2 regions of the Thalassospira sp. MBR-102 genome follow, and region 1 is predicted to be linked to the other one. Evidence: riboswitches for the same ligand, from Rfam matches in the RefSeq annotation. Region 1 holds a riboswitch; the other holds the start of a gene.
The links. A riboswitch is a leader RNA that binds a small molecule or an ion and turns the genes downstream of it on or off. The one in region 1 is predicted to bind cobalamin.

Region 1 (3,208 bases):
TTCCTTGCAATGGGCTGTAAGGCCGAATTCCCAATCCTTGAATTCCTGATGGAGCTTGGCGTGCTCCGGAAGGGGACGGGCTGTCATGGGAGCCTCCTTTTGCTTTTCCAGACAATTTCAATCTGGCGCGTAATCATGTCATCGATTTGCAATGAAAAGGCGATTTTGGGGCATTCTCTATAAAGGGCATAAAACCGGCAATTTACCTGCCAATCATATCGTTCCATGCTTTTTCAAGATTTGCGGTCGCCTTGTGGAACTGCTCTGCGGTGGCGTTGCTTGCGGCATCGCCTTCGGCCTTAAGCTTTTCCCATGCCTCATTCATCTCGTTATAGGGGCCGGTTACCTCTTTGGGCAGATTTCCGACCTGCATGTCGTTTTTCGCGCAGTAACCGGCAACATTCCGTTCCCAGCTGTCGTGGGACTGGCGCAGATTAAAAATGTCGAGTGCTGTTTGCTCTTGCATCGGTGTGTCTCCTTGTTCTGGTGGGCACTTTCGATGATGTGTCATACCTGTAACGTTCCCTGCGTGGCGGAGTTCCATGCACGCAAACATCAAGTCCCCTTGCCAAGCGATGCAGGGCGTGGAAAATAGGGGCATGTCACAAAGCAAAGCAAAATCCCGTAAAGTCGAAGTCACACCGGCCCGCCCGGTCGTGGTCAGCGCCAATAATGATGGTGACGGTTGTCATGAATGCGATACCGCCGCACGTCTTGGCCTTTCCACCGAACAGGGGGAAGCCGTAACGCGTGATGCGTCGCGCGCCACCGGTCATAACCTGTCGCTGCCCGATATCGAGGCGGCGGCGAAAATCTTTGCGCTTTTGGGGGATGCCGGGCGGTTGCAGCTTGTTCTGCGCTGCATGGAAAAACCGCAAACCGTTGGTGAACTGGCCGAGGCATCGGGCATGTCGCAGTCGCTTACCAGCCATCATCTGCGTCAGTTGCGCGATCAGCGCATTCTGGCGTCCGAGCGCAACGGGCGTCATATCTTCTATCAGATTGATGACGAACATATTTCCCGTGTTGTTCGAGATGTCTTTGCCCACGTCACACACGACTAAGCCACCCCCGCACTGATCTTTGCGGGCATTCCAGTCGCATATCGACAATCGGGCGAATATGTTCGGCAAATGATCACCCGGCCTGCGTGGTTTTCACATTGCACTTGCGCAAAATTACCGTCATAAACGGATGGCTTGGTTTTTCCCGCTCTGCTCGGGGTTGGGAAACGAAGAGGGAATTTGGAAAGCCGTCTGTTTGACGGTCAAAGCCAAAGCCGCCCCCGCGACTGTATGCGACGAGTGCCCGCCATCATACCACTTGCGAAAGCAGGGAAGGTCGGCGACGCATGAAGACCCGCAAGCCAGGAGACCTGCCAGGCATGGACCCGAACCGACTGTCGGGTGTGACAGCAAAGGAGATTTCTATGACCACGCAGACCGCGGCATTTGCCGTTTCGAAAAAATCCGTTCTTCTGCCGATCCTTGCCTGTGCCGTTTTCGGCATGGCGATTGTCTTTGTGACCGGCCACGTTCAGGCGGACCTGCTTCATGATGCGGCACACGATGTGCGCCACGCGACCGGCTTTCCCTGCCACTAAGTCATGTTCACACGCATAGTAACCAGCGCGTTGTTCGCTGGTGCTGCAGCGGGGCTTATTGCGGCCCTGCTACAGCTGTATTTTGTGCAGCCCGTTTTGCTGCATGCGGAGCTGTATGAAACCGGTGCCCTTGTGCATTTCGGCGGTGACGCGGTTAGCGCGCATCAGGATGTCGGCGGGATTGATCCGCTGCGTGACGGGCTAAGCATCCTGTTCACCATGCTGGTCTATACCGGCTATGCACTGATCCTGATCGCGGCCATGGCCTTTGCCGAAAATCGTGGTCATGTGGTGACGGCGCGCAATGGCATCATCTGGGGCATTGCAGGGTTTGTCATCGTGCATTTCGCACCGGGCTTCACCTTGGCGCCAGAGGTGCCCGGTGTTGCTGCGGCCGATGTCTATGAACGGCAAATCTGGTGGTTTGCGACGGTGGCAACCGCGGCACTTGCGGTTTGGCTGATCGCCTTTGGCCGGAACTGGCTGGCGTGGGGGGCGGCGGTTGTTCTGCTTCTGGCGCCCCATGTTATCGGTGCGCCGGAACCCGATCAGTTCAGCGGTCCCGTGCCGACCGAACTCGGCGCGCTGTTTGCTGCGCGTGCCTTTGGTATCGGGGCGGTGGCCTGGGTGTTGACCGGGCTGTTTGCCGGGCATTTCTGGCGGCGTGAAGCCGACCGGGAAGCGTAAAACGCAATCACATTGATCAGGCGCGGTATATTCCGCGCCTGTTTTCTTTCATTGATTTGCCTGGATAAACGTAATGCCACGTTCACTTGCTCTTTTCGGGATCGGGCTTGTTTTTGGCGGCGGGATTGGCTTTCTGGTGGCGGCGGGCAATGGCATCACCCTTGATGGTCATGACCATTCCGATCCGCGCGCGCATGGGGAAAGTGCCCATGGTGATACGCATGACACGATGAATGTCAACGGTGCCCATGCCAGCCATGATGCCGTCATTTCACTGCCCGATGCCGTTGATGCGCCAAGGCTTGATGTTGCCATTGCGCCCGATCCGGTCAGTGGCTGGAACCTGCATCTCTTGGTCCAGAATTTCCGTTTTGCCCCCGAACATGCCAGCAGTCCCCATATCCCGGGCGAGGGGCATGCTCATGTCTATGTTAACGGCACCAAGATCGCCCGCCTGTATGGCCCGTGGCTTCATATCGCAGACCTTCCAGCGGGTGATAACGAGGTTATCGTGACCCTTACGGCTAATGACCATAGCCAGCTTGCCGTTGGCGATAAGCCGCTGCGTCAGGCCATGACTGTTTCGGTTGCACCATAATCACAGGGCCGGGATACGGGCCTTAAGGCAAAATCGAAGACGTCCGCAGCCGCGTGCGTCTTCGATCCATCCATCCGGGGCGTTCAGATATTCCCGGCAGGTGGCAATGATATCGTCAATATCACGATGTGCCGATAATCCGGCAAAAAGATAACTTGCCCGCCCGGTTCCCTGAAGTGCAACCGATGTCGGGTCGCTGCATGATCCCATGCAGTCAACCTGCGTGATTTCAAACGTTTCGGGCAATTCCGCCTGATCAAGTGCCGTGCCTAACTGCCGCGCAAAACCATCCGCATCGACAAAATCCACCTTTGAGGCCG
Region 2 (3,208 bases), on a different contig from region 1:
GGGCCGGGCGCGATATTGTGGCCGTTATTCACGGCGGGACGGTGCGCGCGGCCCTTGCCAATGCGCTTGGTCTGTCGCTTGAGGCTGCCTTATCATTTCATATTGATACGCTTGGCGTGACACGGATCGAACATATAAACGGCGTCGATCAGCCGGGCTGGCGGGTGACCGGGGTTAATCTGCGTTACTGATAAAAGGGGACTGGGCAGTACCCATCTGCCGATACCCTGTGGGGCTTGAATGAAATGCCACACAGGGTATCAGTTTTCAGGCGGATTTCCGTTGATCGTTTTCCTGCGCATCGACAAGCGCATATTCCGACAAAAAGCGATCTACCATATCGGCAGAGACATCGTATCTGCCACAGATTGACGCGACATCGTCGAGATAGGCTTCGTAGTAAGGAATAGGCCGGCTGCGCGATTTGCCGCGAAGCTCGTTGATTTCCGTAAAGTCGGATGCAAATTCCGGTGCTTCAATAACCTGAATGATCGTGTCGTCGATGATGGCGGCGGGTTTGCCTTTGTATTTCTTACCACAGGCTGAAAGCATTTTGCTGGCGGTCGGGATGGATATCCCAGGCTGGCCCAGAAGCAGTGACATTTGATCTTCGTCGAAATCGTCATTTTCGAACAATTCCACGAGTTTCGTCAGGTCACGGACCAGAAGCGAAAGCGCATTTACGCGGATGCCACGCGCATGCGACCAAATGATGGTCGCGACAACACCACAGGTCGGGCGGCTGGCATAAATGTTTCGAACATCACGACGCGCCAATGATATTTCACCATTTACAGCATGATGTTGCAGGAATTCGGGAAAGGATTGATCATTATAGCTCAATCTATCCAGCAGCCCGCGCCACATGTCTTCGCGTGATACGGTTTGCCAGGTTGTTGATTTCAGATTCCGAATTCGTTGAATTTGTTCATGAATTGCCATTTGATCAGCAAATTTCCAATTAACCCCAAGAAGTTTTTCCGAAACCGTTTGCGGTTTCGGCATCCGGACTTTGTTTGTTTTGTAATGTCCGGCGGTCACGCGGGCGGCTTTTGTCGGCTCTGATCCAACGTGACAAAATTATGTTCTCCTAAAGAATAACCGCCGACAAGCAGTCAATTCTTACAAATACTGACCTTATGGTTAGGTCGGAGTTTGGGCTTTGGTCGTGGGGGTAAAGCTGCTAGGTTCGGCGCTGCCGTTTGGTGATGGGAAACCGGTGTGATGCCGGTGCTGCCCCCGCAACTGTAACGGGTTGGGTGATCCGGGTGATGTGATGTCACAAGCCACCGGTAATGTTGATTTGCAGACAACATGCCGGGAAGGCGGATTGCTTTCATGCCCGCAGCCAGGAAACCAGCCATCGGTATCCCTGTTCGTAAGGATATGGGGTAACGCAATCCGGCCTCGGTGGGAGGTCAAAGCGAAGGAAGGCGGCTATGACCCATAATATGGCTGATAACAGCCAGTTTGCCGGGATCCATCTGATCCTTGGCGGTGCCAGATCGGGCAAAAGCCGGTTTGCCGAAAACCGGATCAACCATGCAGGCGGCGGTATTTATATCGCGACCGGCCGGGCATGGGACGAGGAAATGGCAAATCGCATCGAACTTCACAAATCATCGCGCGGCGAGATATGGCAAACGATTGAGGAACCGCTTGATCTTTTCGGTGTCCTGTCTGCCTGCAATCGCGACGGCAGCAAACCGGTACTGGTCGATTGTCTGACGCTTTGGCTGACCAATCTGATGCTGGAAGATCGCGATATCGAGGCCGAGTTTGACCGGCTTTGCGACCTTTTGCCGGAGCTGGATATCCCAGTTCTTCTGGTTTCGAACGAGGTCGGTTTCGGGATTGTGCCGGAAAATGCCATGGCGCGCAGCTTTCGCGATCATGCCGGACGATTGCATCAACGGATTGCCGAGCTTGCCGATCAGGTGACGCTTGTGGTTGCGGGCATTCCGATGTCGGTTAAATAGATCAGAATTCATAGATTTAAGGGTAATTGAATATGGCACAGCTTGGAAAAATTCCGGCAACAGTGATCACCGGTTTTCTTGGTGCAGGCAAAACCACGATGATCCGCAATATGCTGGAAAATGCCGGGGGTAAGCGGATTGCGCTGATCATCAACGAATTTGGTGATCTGGGCGTGGACCGCGAAGTGATAAATGGTTGTGGCATTTCGGGATGTGCCGAGGACGACGTTGTCGAACTTGCAAACGGTTGCATCTGTTGCACGGTGGCCGATGATTTCCTGCCGACCATCAAGGGCCTGATTGATCGCGACACGCCGCCTGATCATATCGTTATCGAAACATCAGGGTTGGCACTGCCAAAACCGTTGGTCAAGGCGTTCAACTGGCCGGAAATCCGTTCACGGGTCACGGTAGATGGTGTGGTGGCTGTTCTGGACGGGGCGGCATTGCGCGACGGGTTGTTTGCCCATGATCATTATGCGGTTCAGGCCCAACGCGAGGCGGATGATAATCTTGATCATGAAAGCCCGCTTGAGGAACTGTTTGAAGAGCAGCTTCATTGCGCCGATATGGTGGTTCTGAACAAAACCGATTTGCTGAGCGCTGCCGAAGTTGCCAAGGTCGAGGCAGATATCCGGGCCGAGCTGAAACGCCCATCGGTCAAGATCATCGCGACCGCGCATTCGAAGGTCGAAAATGCTGTTTTGCTGGGACTTGGAGCGGCGGCCGAAGACGATCTTGATAGCCGCCCCTCACATCATGACGATGGTCACGAACATGACCACGACGATTTTGAAAGCTTTGTCGTGTCACTTGACGCGGTTGACGATGCGGCCGTGCTTGAAAAACGCCTGATTGATGTCGTGCGTCAGTTCGATGTCCTGCGGATCAAGGGTTTTCTCGATATTCCCGGCAAGCCGATGCGCCAGGTTGTTCAGGGCGTTGGTGAGAGGTTCCAGCGTTATTTCGACCGGCCGTGGGCCGAAACCGAAACGCGCCGGTCGGAACTGGTGGTGATCGGCCTGCATGGCTTGGATCGCGGTGCCATCGAAGCGGCAATCAAGGCATCGTGACGTTTTGAAATTGTAAGATCATCCGGTCGACAACGTTGTGCGGGCGGATGATCTTGAACCAGCACACGATAAAAGAAACGGACATTTCCGATGCATCTGCTTGCCGCCCAGCCTGGACTTGTTACCGATGGAAGCGAAGCCGTCGATCTGGGGCAA

Region 2: another riboswitch for cobalamin. It lies ahead of cobU (bifunctional adenosylcobinamide kinase/adenosylcobinamide-phosphate guanylyltransferase); the one in region 1 lies ahead of ABIE64_RS01610 (CbtB domain-containing protein).

The regions. Positions count from the first base shown of each region.
Region 1 is NZ_JBEPTC010000001.1:332,163-335,370, forward strand. It holds gene ABIE64_RS01595 (hypothetical protein) at 1-87, opposite strand, end outside; gene ABIE64_RS01600 (hypothetical protein) at 203-466, opposite strand; gene ABIE64_RS01605 (ArsR/SmtB family transcription factor) at 600-1,064, shown strand; cobalamin riboswitch at 1,184-1,397, shown strand; gene ABIE64_RS01610 (CbtB domain-containing protein) at 1,430-1,603, shown strand; gene ABIE64_RS01615 (CbtA family protein) at 1,607-2,290, shown strand; gene ABIE64_RS01620 (hypothetical protein) at 2,364-2,888, shown strand; gene ABIE64_RS01625 (DUF1636 family protein) at 2,889-3,208, opposite strand, start outside.
Region 2 is NZ_JBEPTC010000006.1:188,245-191,452, forward strand. It holds gene ABIE64_RS12695 (histidine phosphatase family protein) at 1-191, shown strand, start outside; gene ABIE64_RS12700 (hypothetical protein) at 268-843, opposite strand; cobalamin riboswitch at 1,156-1,379, shown strand; gene cobU (bifunctional adenosylcobinamide kinase/adenosylcobinamide-phosphate guanylyltransferase) at 1,440-1,979, shown strand; gene cobW (cobalamin biosynthesis protein CobW) at 2,012-3,052, shown strand; gene cobN (cobaltochelatase subunit CobN) at 3,143-3,208, shown strand, end outside.